DNA from 3 places in the Klebsiella electrica genome. Region 3 is predicted to be linked to each of the others. Evidence: predicted binding sites of a transcription regulator. Region 3 holds the regulator's gene; each other region holds the start of a gene.
What was found. Region 3 encodes ArgR, which controls arginine synthesis, uptake and breakdown. Its sites were predicted from a motif close to ANTGAATAAAAATACANT; they were not measured.
Positions count from the first base shown of each region.

Region 1 (7,537 bases), 430 kb from region 3:
GGTGGCGCCTTTGGTTGACAGGGCAAATACCGAGGAGCCTCGCGGCTGTCGGCTGGTAAAGGCATCGGCGTGAATCGACACAAACAGGTCAGCGCGCTGCTTTTGCGCTTTGGCCACGCGAACCTTCAGCGGAATGAAGACATCTTCATTGCGGGTCATGTAGGCGCGCATGTTGCCCTCTTTTTCGATCAGCGCCCGTAGCCGACGGGCAATCTGCAGCACCACATCTTTCTCACGGGTATGGTATTTGCCGATCGCGCCGGAGTCTTCGCCGCCGTGGCCTGGGTCAAGCATGATAACGATAGGCCGATCGCGCCCGGCTTTACCCGGCTTCGGCCCGCTTTCTGCCGGAGGAACCTGACGTTCAAGATCGCCCTTGTTGTAATCTTCCAGTAACGCCAGTAGCGGATCCTGAACATCGGTGGCGTTCGCAGGATAGAGATCCATCACCAGACGTTCTTTAAAGCCGGCCACCGGCGCCAGGGCAAAGAGCTGCGGTTTGATGTTCTGCTTGAGTTCAAAGACCATGCGCACGGTTTGCGGATCAAACTGGCCGACGCGCGCGGACTTAATATAAGGGTCATCATCGCGAATACTCGCCCCCATCCCCTTTAACACGGAGTTAAGATTGACGCCTTCGAGATCCACCACCAGCCGTTCCGGATTGCTCAACGCAAACTGCCGATATTTCAGCACATGACTGGATTCTACCGTTACACGCGTATAGGTCGACGACGGCCAGACGCGCACGGCGACGACCTGCGCGGCAGCCGCTAAACCCAGCGGGCTGACGCTCATTAACCACATTGCGCCTGCCCCCTGTAAAAAACGACGACGGCTTAATCCTGACTTGTATCCCGGCATGCCACTCCCAAGCAAAAAAACGTATTCGAACTCAAAACAGACAGATTGACCGGAAACTTTAACGAAAGCTGCATAACCTGTCATCAATAAAAGGGTAAACAATCTCAGGCAATACGCATTTGATCACAGATTTTTCTCAGTTTCGTCGCAAATTTAGACTTGCGTTTAGCTACGAAACAGAATAAAAATACACTAATTACGAATAATCATGCATTGAGGGTTGAGTCATGGTGAAGGAGCGTCGCACCGAACTGGTAGAAGGATTCCGCCATTCTGTCCCCTATATTAACGCTCATCGGGGAAAAACGTTTGTCATCATGCTCGGCGGAGAAGCAATCGAGCATGAGAATTTCTCCAGTATTGTCAATGACATTGGCCTTTTGCATAGCCTGGGCATCCGCCTGGTGGTGGTCTATGGCGCGCGCCCGCAGATTGACGCCAATCTGGCAGAGCATCACCACGAGCCGGTCTACCATAAACAGACCCGCGTCACCGATGCCAAAACCCTTGAACTGGTCAAGCAGGCTGCGGGCATGCTGCAGCTGGAAATTACCGCGCGTCTGTCGATGAGCCTGAATAACACCCCGCTGCAGGGCGCCCATATCAACGTGGTGAGCGGCAACTTTATTATCGCTCAGCCGCTGGGCGTCGACGACGGCGTGGATTATTGCCATAGCGGGCGCATCCGCCGTATTGATGAAGAGGCGATCCATCGCCAGCTGGATAACGGCGCTATCGTGCTGATGGGCCCGGTTGCCGTTTCGGTCACCGGCGAAAGCTTCAATCTGACCTCGGAAGAGATTGCCACTCAGTTGGCCGTTAAGCTGAAGGCCGAAAAGATGATCGGTTTCTGCTCTTCGCAGGGGGTTTACAACCAGGATGGGGTGATTGTTTCCGAACTGTTCCCCAACGAAGCTCAGGCGCGCGTGGAAGAGCTGGAGGCGGAAGAGGATTACAACTCCGGCACGGTGCGTTTTCTGCGCGGTGCCGTGAAGGCCTGTCGCAGCGGCGTGCGGCGTTGTCACCTGATCAGCTATCAGGAAGACGGGGCGCTGCTGCAGGAGCTGTTCTCACGCGACGGTATCGGCACCCAGATCGTCATGGAAAGCGCCGAGCAGATTCGTCGCGCTACCATTAACGATATCGGCGGTATTCTTGAGCTGATTAGCCCGCTGGAGCAACAGGGCATTCTGGTGCGCCGCTCCCGCGAGCAGCTGGAGATGGAAATCGATAAATTCACGATTATTCAGCGCGATAACACCACGATTGCCTGCGCCGCGCTCTATCCGTTCCCGGAAGAGAAAATCGGCGAAATGGCCTGCGTCGCGGTGCATCCGGACTATCGTAGCTCATCGCGCGGGGAAGTGCTGCTGAACCGCATTGCCACCCAGGCGAAGCAGATGGGATTGAGCAAATTGTTTGTCCTTACCACTCGCAGTATTCACTGGTTCCAGGAGCGCGGCTTCACGCCGGTCGATATCGATCTGCTGCCGGAAAGTAAGAAAGAGATGTACAACTACCAGCGCCGCTCCAAAGTCATGATGGCCGACCTCGGCTGATGTCACCTCCGCCCCGAAGCCACGCAAGCGGCTGAAAGCTAAGCCTGCTTAGCCCCGGATGGCGGCGTAAACGCCTTATCCGGGCTACCGGTCTCATGTAGCCCCGGTAAGCGTAGCGCCACCGGGGAGCCATTCCCGGGCCGCGGCAGGTCCCTCCCCGGATGGCGGCGTAAACGCCTTATCCGGGCTACCATTCCCACGTAGCCCCGGTAAGCGTAGCGCAAGCCATGGAGGGAGACCGAAGAAGACTATGTGCGGTTGGCGAAAATCTCTGCCAGCCCGCTGCGCCGCTCGGTACGGGCGACGATGGACTGGGTAAGCACCTGCTCATCGGCATAAATCGAGAGCCGCTGTTTTGCCCGCGTGATTGCGGTGTATACCAGCTCGCGGGTGACCAGCGGGACGATTTTGGCGGGCAGAATCAACGCCGCATGGTCGAACTCCGACCCCTGCGATTTATGCACCGTCATCGCCCACGCGGTGTCGTGCTCCGGCAAACGACTTGGCTGCACCGACTTAATGCTGCCATCCGGCATCGGGAACCAGACGCGCAGCCCCTCTCCCCGCTCCAGCGCAATACCGATATCGCCGTTAAACAGCCCCAGCGCGCTGTCGTTGCGCGAAATCATCACCGGACGCCCTTCATACCAGCGTGAATGCCTCGGCAGCGTTATCGCCCGCCGACGGTTAAGCATCTGCTCCAGCTGTTCATTCACCCCGCTGACGCCGTAAGGGCCGTCGCGCAGGGCGCACAGTAGCTGGAATTCACCAAAGGCGGCAATCAGCGCCTCCGGCTCGGCCCGCTCGCGCAGCAGCTGCAAATAGCGACCGTATCCCGCCTGCGACTGCATTAACATGGCTTCATACTCTTCAGTCGTACTCAGCGGATGCAGCGCAATATCCTCGTAGGCCTGGCGTAGCGTCACTCTGACGCCGTGGCGATCGCCATTGTTCACGGCGCGGGCGAGGCTACCGATGCCGGAATGACTGCCAAAACGATAGCTTTTTTGCAGCAGGCACAGGCTGTCGCGCAGCGCGCCGGCAACCTCACTTTCACCCGCCGGCACCGGGTGGCCGGTCAGCCTCTCCAGCTGCGCCGCACGTCCGGAGGTATAGCCGGCATTGACCCAGGCGCAAATATCCCCGAGCACCGCTCCGGCCTCCACCGACGCCAGCTGATCGCGGTCGCCGAGGAAAATAACCCGCCCGTGTTCCGGCAGGGCATCAATCAGCCGCGCCATCATCGGCAGGTCAATCATTGAAGCTTCATCCACCACCAGCACATCGAGGTGCAGCGGATTACCGGCGTGGTAGCGCATCCGTTGGCTACCGGGCTGAGCGCCCAGCAGACGATGCAACGTGCTGGCTTCGGTAGGCAACAGCGCCTTCTGCTCATCGGTTAGCGGCAGGCGACTCAGCGCCTCCCCCAACGATTCCGTCAATCGCGCCGCCGCTTTCCCGGTCGGCGCCGCCAGTCGGATGCGGCAGCGCGGTTGCCGGGTGGTCTGAATCAACGCCGCCAGCAGCCTGGCGACGGTGGTGGTTTTTCCGGTGCCGGGACCGCCGGAAATCACCGAAATACGGCGGGTCAACGCCACCGCGGCGGCGACCTTTTGCCAGTCTGTTTCATCGCTGGCGGGGAACAGCGCATCCAGCGTTTGGGCCAGCAGGGCCTCGTCAACGTCCACCACCTGGTTAGCGTCGTTGAAGAAGCGGGCGACGGTCAGCTCATTACGCCACATCCGGTTGAGGTAGAGCCGGTCGCCGCACAGGACGATCGGCGTCGGACGTTCGCCGCCGCTGACCGCCTCTGAGGCAAGCAGAAGCGCAGGCCAGTCATCGGGGAAGCCCGCCTGCGCCAGCAGCTGTTCTCGCAGTTCGCTGGTTTTACCGCTCAGGAACTCGTCCGTTTGCAGACGCGATACCGGCAGGCAAACGTGCCCTTCGCCGGCATCGCGGCTGAGTACCGCCGCCGCCAGTTTCACCGCCGGATGCGCCTCTTGCGCCACCATCAGGGCAAACTGCACATCTAACGGGCGCAGCAGGCGCTGACTGGCCGCTTCCAGCAACAGTTCATCCATTGTCATGACAGAACCTCCTGTAGGTCTCCGGCAAACAGCGCATCGAGACCGTCAACCAGCGGTTGCACGGGGCGAGTGGTGAAAATGCCCTGCTCGCCGCCCTGCCCGTCCATGCCGCGTAAAAAGAGATAAATCACGCCGCCGAAATGGCGTTCGTAGTCGTAATCCGCAATGCGGTGGCGCAGGTAGCGGTGCAGCGCCAGACTATAAAGCTGGTACTGCAGATCGTAGCGGTGAGTCCGCATCGCCTGCTCCATCGCCTGGCGGGTATAGGCCTCGCGGTCTTCCCCCAGCCAGTTCGATTTATAATCCAGCAGGTAATATCGGCCGTTATGACGGAAAACGAGGTCGATAAAGCCTTTCAACATTCCGCGGACCTGACGGAAGTCGAGAGGCGGGCAATCGACGGAGAGCGGATCGAAGCGGCGAATCAGCGCATCCAGCCGCTGCGGTTCCAGCGGCCGTTCGATCGGCAAATAGAAGGCCATTTCGACCTGCTTATCATTGGTGGAAAGCTGGTTCAGCGCAATCCCGGCGCCCGGCAACGGAGTCCGGAGCACGTCATCCAGCCATTGCGTCAGCACCGGCGTCCATTGCTCGCCTAAGCCGCCGGACTGCAGCTTTTCCGCCATCCAGTCAGCGGGGACCGGTTGGGTAAAATCGAGATCTTCAAACAGGCTGTGCAGGAATGTCCCCGGCGATGCGCCGCGCGGAAACTGATGCGACGTGAGCTGCGGTTCTGCGGCGACGTCACCGACGCCAGCGGCATCAACGTCAAGGCGCGGCAACAGATCCTGAGCCGCGCTCTGACCATGCTGCTGTAATCCGGAATAGCTGGTCACCCGCCAGTCATCGCTAACCTGACGTCCAAGGCTCCTGGCGGACAGCGGCGGCAGCGTCTCCTGCGGCGCCTGCCAGGGCGTAGCATCCGGGGCGGCGGGCATTTGCAGCGCGATATCCCCGCTGCAGAAGGTTTGCAAACACGCAGCCAGCCCGGCGGCATCCATGGCTTCGCCGCCTTGTAGCAGGCGCCCGAGCGCGCTGTGATGAAAATCGCTGGCGCCGGGTTTGTCGCTGCGTCGGCTGCTCAACGGAGCCACGCCGAGACTACAGTGCCAGACCGCGCGGGTCAGCGCGACGTACAGCAGACGTAAATCTTCCGCCAGGCGCTCCGCTTCCGCCAGCTCCAGGCTGCCCTCGTCCTGAGCAAGATCGAGCACCGCGGCAAACGAGTCGCGATCGTGATAAAACGCCTGATCCTGTTTGCGGAAACGAGCAATAAACGGCAGCCAGACCAACGGGTATTCCAGCCCCTTTGATTTGTGCACGGTGACGATTTGCACCAGATGCTTATCGCTTTCCAGGCGCATCTGCTGACTGGACGCATTGCTGTCCGGTTCGGCGATATGCTGCGTCAGCCAGCGCACCAGCGCATGTTCGCTTTCCAGCTGGCTGGCCGCCTCCTGCAGCAGTTCGCTGATATGCAGGATGTCGGTTAAACGGCGTTCACCGCCGACCGTCACCAGCAGGTTTTCCGCCATCTGCCGCGCGCTCATTAGCGCCCGCAGCATCGGCATCACCCCGCGCTGGCGCCAGATTTGCCGGTAGCCGCTGAACTCTTCCACCAGCGCATCCCACGCGCGCTCGTCCTGGTTGAGGTTTTCAATATCCAGCGCATTCAAGCCGAATATCGATGTTGCCAGCGCGCTGCGTAGCGTATTTTCTCGTTCGGGGGCCAGTACCGCCTGCAGTAGCCATAAAATCTCCTGCGCTTCCGGCGTGTCAAAAACGCTATCGCGGTTAGAGAGATACACCGACGGAATCGCCAGCCCCCGTAAGGCATCGCGGATCAGCGAGGCTTCCTGGCGGTTACGTACCAGAACCGTGATATCGGAGGCCTGAACCGAGCGGGCTTTCTCCCCCCGCCACAGCAGCGCGCGCCCCTGTTGACCGGCGCTTAGCCAGTCGCGAATTTGCGCCGCGCACAGCTGCGCCATATACGTCTGATAATCACCGGAGCCCACGGCCTCGCCCGGCATCAGCCAGATGTTCATTGCCGGAACCGCGTCGTTATCCACGGTAAAACGCAGCCCGTGGTTTTTCCCGGCCGCTTTAACCGGCAAGAAAGGGATCTCCCGGAACATAAAGGGGTTATCGCTCAGGCTGAACAGGCGATTAACGCTTTCAACCACCCCAGGAGCAGAACGCCAGTTGGTATCCAGCGTATAGTGGGCCGCCACATCGCCACGCGCTTTCATATAGGTGAAAATATCCGCGCCGCGGAAGGCATAGATGGCCTGTTTGGGGTCGCCGATAAGCAGCAACGCCGTCTCCGGCTGCTGACGCCAGATACGGCGGAAGATTCGGTACTGCTGCGGGTCGGTATCCTGAAATTCATCGATCATCGCTACCGGGAAACGCTGACGAATGGCGCTGGCCAGCGCTTCTCCGCTGTCGCCGCGCAGCGCGTCGTCGAGGCGACTGAGCATGTCATCAAAACCCAGCTCGCCGCGCCGACGCTTCTCCTTCGCGACCGCTTCGCGGATCTCCACCATCGCCCTGGCGATAACCAGATCCGTCAGCGTCAGCGGAGAAGCCAGCAGCTGTTCAACCGCGCTGAACAGCGGATGCAGCGGCGGCTCAGCGCCCGCTTTGGTTCGTTCATGTAAGAAGGGCTGCGAGAATTTCTCCAGCGCATCAGGAAGCTGATAGCCGAGCGTCTCTTCCTGCGCCCAGGCATTGATTTTCTCTATCCACTTTCCCTGGTTACCGCGATTGAACTTACGGCGGTCGAGGCCAGAGTTCTCCAGCACACCTTCAATCTCAGCGACCTGTTCCCGCCACTGTGTTTTCAGGGCGTTAATGCGCACAATGATTTGCTGATGGCGTTCGGCCAGCGTCTCTTCCGCCGCCGGTGGGGATTTGAGCTGCGGGGCTTCGCCCTGCAACCAGCGATCGAGGGATTTCAACAGATCGCGCGGTCCTTTCCACGCCTCATGAATGACGGCGGCAATCTCCCGCGGCAGCGGATAG
Region 1 covers NZ_CP041247.1:906,289-913,825, reverse strand. The annotation lists gene amiC (N-acetylmuramoyl-L-alanine amidase AmiC) at 1-864, opposite strand, end outside; gene argA (amino-acid N-acetyltransferase) at 1,092-2,423, shown strand; gene recD (exodeoxyribonuclease V subunit alpha) at 2,672-4,510, opposite strand; gene recB (exodeoxyribonuclease V subunit beta) at 4,507-7,537, opposite strand, start outside.
Region 1: argA (amino-acid N-acetyltransferase) is a predicted target of ArgR. The motif match lies at 1,041-1,058, and genes of this name have one in related genera.

Region 2 (7,537 bases), 610 kb from region 3:
AGCTCTTCATCAAGCTGAGTGACCTTTACGCTGTCGCCATCGCCAAGGAACAGGCCGACGGACGCAAGATGGTGTTTTTTCGCCCATGCCAGCAGCGTCTTATTCGCGGTTCCCGCCAGCGCGCCGGTAATAATGTCGATTTGATCCGCTGGCGTCACCCGCAGACCGTTTTTCTTGCTCACCGGCAGGTTGAGCTGCTTCATCAGTTCATCCACCACACAGCCGCCGCCGTGCACAATAACCAGCGGGCGATGATGCGTTTCACGGTAATTGACCAGCGCGGTAAACAGACGCTCCAGCGCTTCTTCGCTGTCGAGTAAAACGCCGCCGAGTTTGATAATTAATGGGTTCATCATCACACCTTAAATAAGAGACTGCGTTTCAGCAAAGCCGAAACGAATATTCGCGCACTGTACTGCCTGTGCCGCCGCGCCTTTCAGCAGGTTATCTTCCGCCGCCACCACGATAATATGCTGGTCCTGAACCGCAAAACCGATATCACAGAATGGCAGACCTACGACGTTTTTCAATGCGGGCACGCTTTTATCGTATAAACGGACCAATGGCTTATCGGCATACGCCTGCTGGAACACTCCGGCAACCTGCTCTTTGCTGACGCCTGGCTTCAGGCGGCAGGTAATGGTTTCCAGAATCCCACGTTTAAAGTTGCCAAGATGAGGCGTAAAAATCACCTCTGCGCCAAGATGGGTCGAGATTTCCGGGTGGTGGCGATGGTTGAACACGCCATACGGCTGCAGGCTGACTTCACAGAAGCTATTGCCGATGGCCGCCTTACGACCCGCACCGCTGACGCCGCTGGTCGCGTTGATCACCGGCCACTGGGTAAGATCCAGCAGGTCCGCATCGATCAACGGCTTCAGCGACAGCTGAGCCGCCGTCGGATAGCAGCCCGGTACGGCAACCAGATTCGCCTCTTTCAGTTTGTCGACGCTCCACTCCGCCAGGCCATACACCGCCTGCTCGAGCAGGGCCGGATGCTGATGCGTAAAGCCGTAATATTTTTCGTAGAACGCACCGTCGTTGACGCGGAAGGCGCCGGATAAGTCGAACACCACGCAGCCTGCGGCCAGGAACTGCGGCGCCAGGTCGTGGCTCACTTCATGGGCGGTCGCGAGGAAGACGACATCCACCCCGGCGCTAAATTCGCTGATATCTGACATCGGCTGCAGCGGTAAATCCACAATGCCTTTCAGCTGCGGATGCAAATCGGAAATTAATTTCCCTGCATCATTGCTTTGCGCGGAGACCGTCAAAGCGGTTATGGTCATATGAGGATGGCGATTTACATAGGTCACTAGCTCTGCGCCGGCATAACCGCTGGCACCCACAATCAGCGTCTTCAACATCGGGGCTCTTCACCTTCTTACGTCATATTTGCCCAGGAAGCATCTCTCTTCCTCACCCTGTTAAGCCGTAAGCACTTTCCCTACATTTTATGGGTTTTCTTACGCTCAACGATAATGTATTTTTATTCACAAATACTGCATGAATATTGATACTATCACGACCCGAGGTGTGTCAACAATGAAAAACAATTTACCGCCCTTTATCGAGATTTACCGCGCATTGATCGCCACACCTTCCATCAGCGCGACCGAAGAGGCGCTGGATCAAAGTAATGAGACTTTAATCAATTTACTCGCCGGCTGGTTCCGCGAAATTGGCTTCAATGTCGAAGTACAGCCGGTGCCGGATACGCGCAACAAATTTAATATGCTGGCCAGTACCGGCCACGGCGCTGGCGGCCTGCTCCTTGCCGGACATACCGATACCGTTCCCTTTGATGACGGCCGCTGGACCCGCGATCCTTTTACCCTCACCGAGCACGAAAACAAGCTGTACGGCCTCGGCACCGCCGACATGAAAGGCTTTTTTGCCTTTATTCTGGATGCCCTGCGCGATGTTGATGTCAGTAAGCTGAAAAAACCGCTCTACATCCTGGCGACCGCCGATGAAGAGACCAGCATGGCCGGCGCCCGTTACTTTGCCGAAACGACCCTGCTACGCCCGGATTGCGCCATCATCGGCGAACCGACCTCTCTGCAGCCGGTACGCGCGCACAAAGGCCATATGTCCAACGCCATTCGTATCCAGGGGCAGTCCGGCCACTCCAGCGATCCGGCGCGCGGCGTCAACGCCATTGAGCTGATGCACGATGCCATTGGTCGTATCATGCAGCTGCGCGACTCGCTCAAAGAGCGTTATCACTACGCTGCCTTCACCGTACCGTATCCGACGCTCAACCTCGGGGCTATCCATGGCGGCGACGCGTCAAACCGCATCTGCGCCTGCTGCGAGCTGCATATGGACATTCGCCCGCTTCCGGGTATGACGCTCAACGACCTCAACGGACTGCTGGATGAAGCGCTGGCGCCGGTTAGCGAGCGCTGGCCGGGCCGCCTGACCGTCTCCGAGCTGCATCCGCCGATTCCGGGTTATGAATGCCCGCCGGACCACCGGCTGGTTCAGGTCGTGGAAAAGCTACTCGGCGCACAAACTGAAGTCGTGAACTACTGCACCGAAGCCCCGTTTATCCAGACAATCTGCCCGACGCTGGTTTTAGGTCCTGGCTCCATTAATCAGGCCCACCAGCCGGATGAATATCTGGAAACCCGCTTTATCAAGCCGACCCGGGAGCTGATTACACAGGTTGTCCACCATTTCTGCTGGCATTGAAAGCCTGCGGATCCCGCCTCTTTTCCTGAGGCGGGACGGTGATTCTTCCCACATTTCCATAAGCAACACTTATCAGAAGACGTCTGAGTTAAATTTCGCAAATTGCCGCCATTTATTCGTTTGCTGAAGCGATTTCGCAACAATTGACGTGGGGGTTTTTACGTGGCTTTATAAAAGACGGCTGCTTATCCGCCGCTCAACGTTGCAGAGTGCCGGGTATAACAAAATAAAATGAGATGGGGTGTCTGGGGTAACATGAACGAACAATATTCCGCTTTGCGTAGTAATGTCAGTATGCTCGGTAAGGTGCTAGGCGATACCATCAAGGATGCTCTGGGAGAGAACATTCTTGATCGTGTCGAAACTATCCGTAAATTGTCAAAGTCTTCTCGCGCCGGCAATGAAGCCAATCGCCAGGAATTGCTCACCACGCTGCAAAACTTGTCCAATGACGAGCTGCTGCCGGTCGCGCGCGCCTTCAGTCAGTTTCTGAACCTGGCCAACACCGCTGAGCAATACCACAGTATTTCGCCAAACGGCGAAGCGGCCAGCAATCCGGAAGTGATTGCCCGCACCCTGAGAAAGCTTAAAGAACAGCCTCATCTCAACGAAGACACCATTAAAAAAGCGGTGGAATCCCTCTCTCTGGAGCTGGTACTCACCGCTCACCCCACCGAGATCACCCGTCGTACGCTTATCCACAAAATGGTGGAAGTGAACAACTGCCTGAAGCAGCTTGATAACAAAGATATCGCTGACTACGAGCACCACCAGCTGATGCGCCGTCTGCGCCAGCTGATTGCCCAGTCATGGCATACGGATGAGATCCGCAAATACCGCCCGACGCCGGTAGACGAAGCAAAATGGGGTTTTGCCGTTGTTGAAAACAGCCTGTGGGAAGGTGTACCAAACTACCTGCGCGAGCTGAACGAACAGTTGGAAGAGAACCTCGGTTATCAGCTGCCGGTGGACTTCGTCCCGGTACGCTTCACCTCCTGGATGGGCGGCGACCGCGACGGCAACCCGAATGTCACCGCCGATATTACCCGCCACGTGCTGCTGCTGAGCCGCTGGAAAGCAACCGACCTGTTCCTGAAAGATATTCAACTGCTGATTTCCGAACTGTCGATGGTCGAGTGTACCGACGAGGTGCGGGAGCTGGCTGGCAAGGAAGGCGAGCAGGAACCGTATCGCTATCTGATGAAAAAGATGCGTACCCAGCTGATGGAAACGCAGGCCTGGCTCGAAGCTCGCCTGAAAGGGCAGAAGCTGCCAAAACCTGCCGGCCTGCTTACCCAGAACGAACAGCTGTGGGAGCCGCTTTACGCCTGCTATAAATCGCTGCAGGCCTGCGGCATGGGCATTATTGCCAACGGCGAACTGCTCGATACCCTGCGCCGCGTGAAATCGTTTGGCGTACCGCTGGTGCGTATCGATATCCGCCAGGAAAGCACCCGCCATACCGAAGCGCTGGGTGAGATGACCCGTTATCTTGGTATTGGCGATTACGAAAGCTGGTCAGAAGCCGACAAACAGGCATTCCTGATCCGCGAGCTGAACTCCAAACGTCCGCTGCTGCCGCGTCACTGGGAGCCAAGCAATGAAACCCGCGAAGTGCTCGATACCTGCAAAGTGATCGCCGAAGCGCCGCGCGGATCTATCGCCGCCTACGTGATCTCCATGGCGAAGACGCCATCCGACGTGCTGGCGGTGCATCTGCTGCTGAAAGAGGCCGGTATCGGCTTCGCCCTGCCGGTGGCGCCGCTGTTCGAAACCCTGGATGACCTGAACAACGCCAACGACGTCATGACCCAGTTGCTGAATATCGACTGGTATCGCGGCTTTATCCAGGGCAAACAGATGGTCATGATTGGCTATTCTGACTCAGCAAAAGATGCCGGCGTAATGGCCGCTTCCTGGGCGCAATACCAGGCGCAGGATGCGTTGATCAAAACCTGCGAAAAAGCCGGTATTGAACTCACGCTGTTCCACGGCCGCGGGGGTTCTATCGGTCGTGGCGGCGCCCCGGCGCACGCGGCGCTGCTTTCGCAGCCTCCGGGAAGCCTGAAAGGTGGCCTGCGCGTAACCGAACAGGGCGAGATGATTCGCTTTAAGTACGGTTTGCCGGAAGTCACTATCAGCAGCCTGTCGCTCTATACCAGCGCAATTCTGGAAGCCAACCTGCTGCCGCCGCCGGAGCCAAAAGCAGAGTGGCGCGATATCATGGCCGAGCTGTCCGATGTCTCGTGCAAAATGTACCGTGGCTATGTGCGTGAAAATAAAGATTTCGTACCTTACTTCCGCTCCGCAACCCCGGAGCAGGAGCTGGGTAAACTGCCGTTAGGTTCACGCCCGGCAAAACGTCGTCCAACCGGCGGCGTCGAATCGCTGCGCGCGATTCCGTGGATCTTCGCCTGGACGCAAAACCGCCTGATGCTGCCCGCCTGGTTGGGCGCTGGCGCGGCGCTGCAGAAAGTGGTCGAGGGCGGTAAGCAGAGTGAACTGGAAGCCATGTGCCGCGACTGGCCGTTCTTCTCCACCCGCCTCGGCATGCTGGAAATGGTCTACTCGAAAGCCGACCTGTGGCTGGCGGAGTACTACGATCAGCGCCTGGTGAAACCGGAGCTGTGGACGCTGGGCACGGAGCTGCGCAAGCTGCTGGCTGCCGACATCAACGTCGTGCTGGCGATTGCTAACGACTCGCATCTGATGGCCGATCTGCCGTGGATAGCCGAGTCTATCCAGCTGCGTAACATCTATACCGACCCGCTGAACGTCCTGCAGGCAGAACTGCTGCACCGTTCGCGTCTGGCGGAAGCCGAAGGTAAAGAGCCGGATCCGCGCGTTGAACAAGCGCTGATGGTCACGATTGCGGGCGTTGCCGCCGGGATGCGCAACACGGGCTAATTTATCAGCCGTTCCCGGCAAGACGATATTTGCCGGGAAAAACCGGTTAGCGTTTTATCCGGTTACACTTTCCCCGGTCCGCGTCACGCGACCGGGGATTTTTATTAATGGTGCAGCATTTCGTCGACAATCTGCTCTTTATGCAGCGCATAAGGATAATAGGTCGGCCAGTTATCCATCTCTTTCAGCAGCGCCTCCTGCGAGTCATTCCCCATAAAGATGTGGAAATGCTGTGATTTGCGCGGTCCAATCGTATGATCGCTGAACTGAACAAATTTCGGCGCTTTTGACTCCGCCTGCTGGCATTCGAACAGGTAACGCACCCCCTTCTTGCCGGAAGTATAGGTCAGGATCTTATAGCCGGAATAGGTGTATTTACAGGCATTAACGGCCTTGCCAACGTGGAACTCCATCACGTTATCTTCGATCCCAATCTGGTCTACGTCGGTGGCATACCCCTTCTTATAATATTCCCGATATTCCGTCACGCTCTTGCCGCCCGCCTTTTTGGCTTTTTGTTCCAGTACCGGATCCAAATCGCCATTCAGCAGATACGGATTTACCGACTGCCAGATCCCGTCCCAGTCGCTTAGCGCCCGATCTTTAACGTCTGCATCGGCAAAAATACCCTCGCTGGCCTTAACCTCCGCTTCCGTTAACGCGGGGCCATGGCTATGGTGGCCGTGGGCAAAGGTCTGAGCGCTGGCTAACAGCATGCCAACACCCAGCGCAAGGGCAGAAATCTTTTTGGTCATCACTCTCTCCTGAGTTATCATTTGCAATGATATGTTACGATATAACATATCACACACAATCTGCAACACCGTCCCCCTCACTGCCCTCTGACTTTTACCCTTTCCACGCTGTCCGGTATGATAAAAACGTGGCGCCTTCTACGGAGCAAGAATGGATACCGATCTCAACCAACACATCGACGCGTTAATCAAAATCCCGGCAACGATCCGGCAGATCCGATTTGCCAGTGACCATCGCCCGGCTTCCGGTCACGTGCAGAAGGTTGATTTCCCACGCCTCGAAGTCATGCTTGAAGGGCAGCTTCACGATGCCGGCATCAAAGCCGATCCGCCCGTACTGTCCCGGCACGACGTGCTGTTTATTCCCGCCGGCGGATGGCATTCACCCCGTTGGCAGTCGCCCTGTACCGTCCTGAGTATTGTGTTTGGCAAGCAACAGTTAGAGCTCACCCTGACGCGCTGGAACGGCAGTACGTTGAATGTTGAGGATAAGCTTCAGGTACCGCGCCGCGGCCCCCGGACGGGCTCCTTCCTGCTCCAGGCGCTCAGTGAGATGCAGATGCAACCGCAGGAACAACACACCGCGCGATACATCGTTATCAGCCTGTTGAGCCACTGCGCCGATCTGCTTGGCAGCCAGGTGCACACCGCCTCCCGAAGCCAGGCGCTGTTTGAGGCGATCCGCAAATATATCGACGCTCGTTTTGCCGAACCGTTAACCCGCGAATCGGTGGCGCAGGAATTTTATCTCTCGCCAAACTATCTCTCCCATCTGTTCCAGAAATGCGGGCCTATGGGGTTCAACGAGTATCTGAATCACATCCGCCTTGAGCAGGCCCGCATGCTGTTAAAAGGCCACGACATGAAAATTAAAGATGTCGCTCACGCCTGTGGTTTTGTCGACAGCAACTATTTCTGCCGTCTGTTTCGCAAGAATACCGAGCGTTCTCCCTCCGAGTATCGCCGCCAGTATCACAGCCAGTTGACGGAGAAGCCGCGCTAAGCGGAAACTAGATTTTTGTAATTTTTTTACGATAATCCTGCCCGGCTTTGCCAGATATAGCTGGAAAATGTGATCTAAATCATCCTTACCCGCAATGCGTACATTTATCCAGTTTTTGGCAAATTTGTCATCTGGCGACCCGCCGACGAGAAGCCGTATCCTTACCTCAACATCA
Region 2 covers NZ_CP041247.1:5,135,779-5,143,315, forward strand. The annotation lists gene argB (acetylglutamate kinase) at 1-356, opposite strand, end outside; gene argC (N-acetyl-gamma-glutamyl-phosphate reductase) at 363-1,367, opposite strand; gene argE (acetylornithine deacetylase) at 1,546-2,697, shown strand; gene ppc (phosphoenolpyruvate carboxylase) at 2,953-5,604, shown strand; gene zinT (metal-binding protein ZinT) at 5,709-6,359, opposite strand; gene Electrica_RS24580 (helix-turn-helix domain-containing protein) at 6,511-7,362, shown strand.
Region 2: argC (N-acetyl-gamma-glutamyl-phosphate reductase) is a predicted target of ArgR. The motif match lies at 1,481-1,498, and genes of this name have one in related genera.

Region 3 (7,537 bases):
ATCGTCGGGGATATTCGCGTTTCGTTCAGGGAAGCAGGGAGAGAACCCCGGCACGTGGATGCATGGACAGTATTGGCGGGTGACAATAGCGCGATGTTGACAGGGTGTGGGCGATGACTATCTATACATTTGATTTTGATGATATAGCCGATCAGCAGGATTTCTATCGTGAGTTTTCACAGAGCTTCTCGCTCAACCGCGAGCAGGTGAACAATCTGGATTCATTGTGGGAAGCCGTAACCGGCGGTCTGCTGCCGTTGCCGCTGGAGATTGAGTTTATTCACTTAAACGATAAGCAGCGTCGGCGCTTTGGCGCCTTGATATTGCTGTTCGATGAAGCGGAAGAAGAACTGGAAGGGGAGCTGCGGTTTAACGCCAGGCAGGCATAAAAAAGCCCCCGACAGGCGGGGGCAAGTCGTCGGACAAGACGACGAGGGTTTATTTGTACAACTCAGCGGTAGCGTGCCAGCTATCGCCGGTACGGGCTTCGATAATACGGTAGCTGCTGGCGCCTTCTTTTTCGGCTTTAGCCGCCAGTTCGTGGCGCATATCCATCGGGGCGCTGCCTACCTGTGAAACAGAGATAGTGCCCATCGACTGCAGATTTTGAGCTTGTTCCGCGTTGACCTGATGTACGGCGGCGCTGGCGCCGAAGGAGAGAACGGAAGCCAGGCCCAGGGATGCGATGATCATTGAACGTTTCATAATCTTTACTCCAACCATTTGTTGCAGCGGCGGGAGGCTTTGAATGGACCTGGGCCGCTGGAAATTATTCGTATTCAGTAAGTAACCGACAATCGTTACGTCTTATTTATAAAGCTCTGCCGTAGCGTGCCAGTGGTCACCGGTACGGGCTTCGATAATGCGATAAGAAGATGCCCCTTCTTCCTGGGCTTTCTTGTTCAGCATTTCATGCATACTCATCGGGGAAGAACTCACCGCGCCGACGGAAATGGTACCGATTGACTGACGGCCTTGCGCCTGATCGCTGTTGATAGAGTCAGCGGCGAAAGCGCCAAAGGACAGAACGGACAGGATGCTTAGTGCAGCTACAGTGGTTTTGATTTTCATGATGTTCACCTCGTCGAATCTTATTATTGAGGGCTCTTCGTTTCGTGACCCTCATCACAAAATCAAGTATACACTAATCACCAAAAATATTAATACTCTGCTAATTGTTATTTGAGTAAATAATTACAAAGAATTGTCTTTTTTATAACATATAAGAATTAGAAATGTCATTTACTCGCTACGCAACTCTAATATAGCGATTAAAATCATATGGATAGGGGATTTTGATGTTTTGTGCGCTTATGGCCGGCACATTCGGTAAAAGTATGTATAGAGGGCGAAAACCACACTAACTGTTAAAGAAATGCAATATTTTTGCAACGGCCCTCTGGCAGGAACCAGAGGGGGGGCCCTCAGAGTTCCTGTTCAAACAGAACGAGAATGGCGTCGTACAGATCTTTGACGGTGAAGCCTCTGGCCGGGGTCGTAAAGATGGTGTCATCGCCGGCAATGCTGCCGAGAATGCCTTCCGTTTTGCCGAGAGAGTCCAGCAGGCGAGCAATCAACTGCGCAGCGCCCGGGCTGGTATGGATAACCACGACGGCATCGTTATAGTCGATATCGAGCACGAGGTTTTTCAGCGGGCTGGAGGTCGTCGGAACACCAAGCTCGGCAGGCAGGCAATAGACCATCTCCATTTTGGCGTTACGGGTACGAACCGCGCCAAATTTAGTCAACATGCGGGAGACTTTCGATTGGTTGATATTATCGAAACCTTCTTCCTGCAGCGCCTGGACGATTTCACCCTGAGAGCTGAACTTTTCTTCTTTAAGCAGCAGTTTAAACGCTTTAACCAGTTCTTCTTGTTTTGCCGAACTTCGCATAAGTCACCCAATTATGGTGGTAAAAATACCATCATTATGCATAGAAATGAATTTTTATGCAAATAATCCGCAGAAGGATAAAGTAAATAATGTTATGAAGGGGGCATATTTTAGCAAATAACCCTGCTGAGGAACATGCCTTCATCACAGCGCGTAAATCACCGTAAAAGTAAACCAAATGTTATGAGAATGATGTTGTTTTGCCGAGCGAGCTGGGTGTATTGTAACCAACAGTCGATCCGGTACTACGCTTTGCTGGATGGTCAGTCTCAGGGATGAAAATGTGAAGCGGATGCATCGCTGCGCAACAGAACGCATTCTTCAACCAAACCTATTGTAATTGTTCATCTTGTGAATTAAGGTCCAGGCGACGGAGTAACGAAAGACTATATTAACCATAATAAGGAGTTTAGGATGAAAGTTGCAGTCCTCGGCGCCGCTGGTGGAATCGGCCAGGCGCTTGCCCTACTACTTAAGACCCAACTGCCTTCAGGTTCAGAACTCTCGTTGTACGACATTGCTCCGGTCACGCCGGGCGTGGCGGTTGATCTTAGCCATATCCCTACCGATGTAAAAATCAAAGGTTTCTCCGGTGAAGACGCAACTCCGGCGCTTGTCGGGGCTGATGTGGTGCTGATTTCTGCTGGTGTCGCCCGTAAGCCAGGCATGGATCGCTCCGATTTATTTAACGTTAACGCGGGTATCGTGAAGAACCTGGTACAGCAGATAGCGAAAACCTGCCCGCAAGCCTGCATCGGTATCATTACTAACCCGGTGAACACGACGGTGGCCATTGCGGCAGAGGTGCTGAAAAAAGCGGGCGTTTACGATAAGAACAAACTGTTTGGCGTCACTACGCTGGACATCATCCGTTCAAATACCTTTGTGGCTGAGCTGAAAGGTAAATCCGCATCTGACGTTGAAGTGCCGGTTATTGGCGGCCACTCCGGCGTGACCATCCTGCCGTTATTGTCGCAGATTACGGGCGTAAGCTTCAGCGAGCAAGAAGTCGCCGATCTGACAAAACGCATCCAGAACGCCGGCACCGAAGTTGTTGAGGCCAAAGCCGGTGGCGGTTCGGCCACGCTCTCGATGGGTCAGGCGGCCGCACGCTTTGGTCTTTCCTTAGTGCGCGCGATGCAGGGTGAGAAAGGCGTGGTCGAATGCGCTTATGTTGAAGGCGATGGCCAGCACGCGCGTTTCTTCTCGCAGCCGTTACTGCTGGGCAAAAACGGCATCGAAGAGCGTCGACCTTTCGGTAAGCTGAGCGCATTTGAGCAACAGGCGCTGGAAGGGATGCTGGATACGCTGAAGAAAGATATCGCTATGGGCGAAGAGTTCGTCAATAAATAACATGGCGATGCGATAAAAAACCGGAGCAGTTGAGTGGCTCCGGTTTTTTTATGGCGGTTAGTTGGTCGCCGGATATTCCTGAACAGCGATATGCAGCGTGATTTTTTTGTCATCGCGCATGATAACCACCGGAATTTCTGAGCCAGGGCGGATTTCCGCGACCTGGTCCATGGTTTCGAGGGCGGAGACCGCCGGTTTGTCATTCACCGAAATGATCACGTCGTTGGCGCGGATACCGGCCTGAGCCGCCGGACCATCCGGGGCGACGTCATTCACCACAATCCCCTGCAGCTGATCGATGCCGCCGCCCTGAGCATGCAGCGGCGCAATTTCGCGGCCGCTGATACCGATATAACCACGGATCACGCGGCCATCGCGGATCAGCTTATCCATGATCTTGGTTGCCAGCTGGAAGGGAATCGCAAAGCCGATCCCTTCCGGCGTTTCACCATCGTTGCTTTTATCAAATGACAGCGTGTTGATGCCCATCAGTTCGCCCAGTGAGTTCACCAGCGCGCCGCCGGAGTTACCGTGGTTGATTGAGGCATCGGTTTGCAGAAAATTTTGTCGCCCGGTAGGGTTCAGGCCAATACGACCGGTGGCGCTGATAATCCCCTGAGTAATCGTCTGACCGAGGTTGTAAGGGTTACCAATTGCAAGGACCACATCGCCGATATGCGGCACCCGTTTCGGGTTGATAGGGATGACCGGCAGGCCGGCGTTGGCGTTAATTTTTAGAACCGCCAGGTCAGTCAGGGTATCAGAGCCAACCAGTAAGGCTTCAAAAACGCGGCCATCCTGCAGGGCGACAATAATCTGATCCGCATCATTGATGACGTGTTTATTGGTCAGGATGTAACCACGCTGGTCCATGATAACGCCGGAGCCCAGAGTCAGCTGATTATGACTGGTGCTGTTCAGCGCGCGGTTATAGACGTTGACCACCGCAGGTGCGGCGCGGCGAACGGCAGAATTATAGCTGGCGGGCGATTCGTCCGCGCTATCGTACTGGGTCGCCGTCGACAGATGCCATTGACGCAGCGAAGGCATCAAGGCCAGAAGCAGGCCGCCGACGAGTAACCCCATGAGTACAGAACGTAAAAGCTTTCCAGGCATGATACCGGTATCGTTGATGGATGGACATGCGCAGCATAGCACGAGTTATCCGGACATCGCACGGCGGGCGATGTCCGGAAATACGCGTTATCGCAGCAACAGATAGATGCTTTCGTTACCGCGCACGATGTTCAGGGCGATGACAGCCGGTTTGCTCTCCAGCACTTTACGTAGTTCGGCAATAGAGTGCACGCGCTCGCGGTTAAGGCCAATAATGATATCGTCCTTATGCAGGCCAACCTGCGCCGCCGGGCTTCCTTTGTCGACGTTGTCGACGGTGACGCCTTTGGTGCCGTCTTTCATTTGACCGTCGCTCAGCGATGCCCCCTGCAGCGCGGGGATGATAAGATCGGCGCTGGCGGTAGACGAAGTGCTCTTATCCAGAGTGACTTCGACATCCAGCGGTTTCCCGTCACGCAACAGGCCCAGCTTCACTTTGGTGCCAGGCTCCGTCGTGGCAATGCGCGAACGCAGCTCGGCAAAGCTGCTCAGCGGTTTACCGTTCATGCTGACAATCACATCGCCGGATTTAATCCCGGCTTTCGCCGAACCTGAATTCGCTAAGACTTCGCTGACGAAGGCCCCGCGCTGAGCGTCGATATTCATCGCTTTAGCGATATCTGCGCTCATTTCCATGCCTTTAATTCCCAGCAGACCGCGTTTGATTTCGCCAAACTGGATCAGCTGTTGAGCGAGGGTTTTCGCCATATTACTCGGAATGGCAAAGCCAATGCCGATGCTGCCGCCGCCTGGCGCCAGAATCGCGGTGTTGATACCAATCAGCTCGCCGTTCAGGTTCAGCAGCGCGCCGCCGGAGTTACCCCGGTTGATAGAGGCATCGGTCTGGATAAAGTTCTCCAGCCCTTCAAGGTTCAGCCCGCTGCGACCGAGCGCGGAGATAATACCGGATGTGGCGGTCTGCCCGAGGCCAAACGGATTCCCGACGGCCACGGCGAAATCGCCAACGCGAAGTTTATCGGAGTCGGCGATGGCGATTTGCGTCAGATGGCTGGGATTTTGTAGTTGCAGCAGGGCGATATCGCTCTGATCGTCGCTGCCGACCAGCTTCGCATCGAATTCGCGGCCATCGTTGAGCTGAACGCTGATTTTCTGTGCCTGGCTGATCACGTGATTATTAGTCAGTACATAGCCTTTGGCGGCATCGATGATGACCCCGGAGCCCAGACCTTCAAAAGGCTGAGCCTGCTCCTGCGGCGCATTGTCGCCAAAGTACTTTTTCAACTCTTCCGGCATGTTTTGCGCGGGGGCGGCGGTCCCTTCAACCTGTACGCTTACGACCGCAGGCAGCACTTTTTCCAGCATCGGCGCAAGGCTTGGCAACGCCCCCTGGCCGGGTACCTGCGTGGGTAACGATGCCGTCGCCGTAGGTAAAACCGACAACGATAACCCGATGCTTAACGCTAACGCACTCAACAGCAAAGTCTGTTTCTTCATTAGATGCTGGCTCTCGTAACCTGAGGTGTATGGAAAAACGTCCCGGATGGCCTGATGTTATTGAATTTTCAACCGGCTAACAATGCGGTCAATGATTAAATAATAGCTGGGATGTGGGGTTGAGGCGGGCGCAGAGTGCGCGCCCGGGTAATATTTTTTGCCGGCAGGGATAAATCAGTCGCGTTTTGCGCCACCGCGCAGCAGGCCGGATGCGCCTTCAGAATAGTCGCGCGGCATCTGAACCGGCGCCTGATCGTTACTGGCCTCCGATTCTGCAAGACGGTTGCGGAACGGATTGGCTTCTGCCATCGCATCCGGCAGCAGACTGCTGGAGCTTTTCGCCATGTGTTGATACAGCTGACGGTAGTCATCCGCCATGTTGTCCAGCAGTTCAGCGCTGCGGGCAAAATGGCTGACCAGCTCTTCACGATACTCTTCAAGCTCTGTTTTATTCTTTTCCAGTTCGAACTGCAGCGCCTGTTGTTGACGTAATTTGCGGTTGCCAAAACGCATGGCGACGGCACCGATGATGATACCGACAACTAGCCCAATTAGCGCATATTCCCAGGTCATGTACATCTCCCGTTGTTTTGTGGTTCCGTAGGGTGTGGCTGTAAGGCTCTCCGCCTGCGCCCGATAGTGCCACTATAACCGCTAATTCCACAGAAGTGGAATCCTGGCGTATCATCGCGTAGTGTAGAACGGCCTTTTTTTCGTCAATCGTGAGCTTCAGCATTACGGTTTTCAAGGAATAACAATAAGATCATGCAAAGCCTGTCCCCAACATCGCGTTACCTTTTAGCCCTCAAAGAGGGCAGCCATCAACCTGACGACGTCCAGCAAGAAGCGGTAAACCGCCTCGATACGATTTATCATGAACTGCAGAATAAACCCGCTCCGGCACCGCAAAGCAGCGGCCTGCGGGCAAAATTCGGCAAGTGGCTGGGTAAGCGCGAACCTGCCGTCGAGCCTGCAGCGGTGCGCGGCCTGTACATGTGGGGGGGCGTCGGGCGAGGGAAAACCTGGCTGATGGACCTGTTTTATCATAGCCTGCCCGGCGATCGTAAGCAGCGCCTGCACTTCCATCGCTTTATGCTGCGTGTCCATGAAGAGCTGATTACCCTGCAGGGACACAGCGATCCGCTGGAAATCCTCGCCGACCGCTTCAAGGCGGAAACCGACGTTCTCTGTTTCGATGAGTTCTTTGTCTCCGATATTACTGACGCCATGCTGCTGGGCGGCCTGATGAAAGCCCTGTTCGCGCGTGGCATCACGCTGGTGGCCACCTCGAACATCCCGCCAGATGAGCTCTACCGCAACGGTCTGCAGCGCGCCCGCTTCCTGCCCGCAATCGATGCGATTAAACAGCATTGCGACATTATGAACGTCGATGCGGGCATTGATTACCGTCTGCGCACGCTGACGCAGGCCCATCTGTGGCTGTCGCCCCTCAATGCGCAGACGCAGCAGCAGATGGATAAACTGTGGCTGGCATTAGCGGGAGCGAAACGCGAGCAGACGCCTACGCTGGAAATTAACCATCGACCGCTGCCGACATTAGGCGTCGAAAACCAGACGCTGGCGGCCTCGTTTGCCACACTGTGCGTGGATGCGCGCAGCCAGCACGATTACATCGCGCTTTCGCGCCTGTTCCATACCGTCATGTTATTTGATGTCCCGGTAATGACCACACTGCTGGAGAGCGAAGCCCGGCGGTT
Region 3 covers NZ_CP041247.1:478,542-486,078, forward strand. The annotation lists gene Electrica_RS02285 (barstar family protein) at 114-389, shown strand; gene yhcN-B (DUF1471 family stress response protein YhcN-B) at 439-705, opposite strand; gene yhcN (peroxide/acid stress response protein YhcN) at 808-1,071, opposite strand; gene argR (transcriptional regulator ArgR) at 1,425-1,895, opposite strand; gene mdh (malate dehydrogenase) at 2,310-3,248, shown strand; gene degS (outer membrane-stress sensor serine endopeptidase DegS) at 3,306-4,364, opposite strand; gene degQ (serine endoprotease DegQ) at 4,452-5,819, opposite strand; gene zapG (Z-ring associated protein ZapG) at 5,994-6,392, opposite strand; gene zapE (cell division protein ZapE) at 6,585-7,537, shown strand, end outside.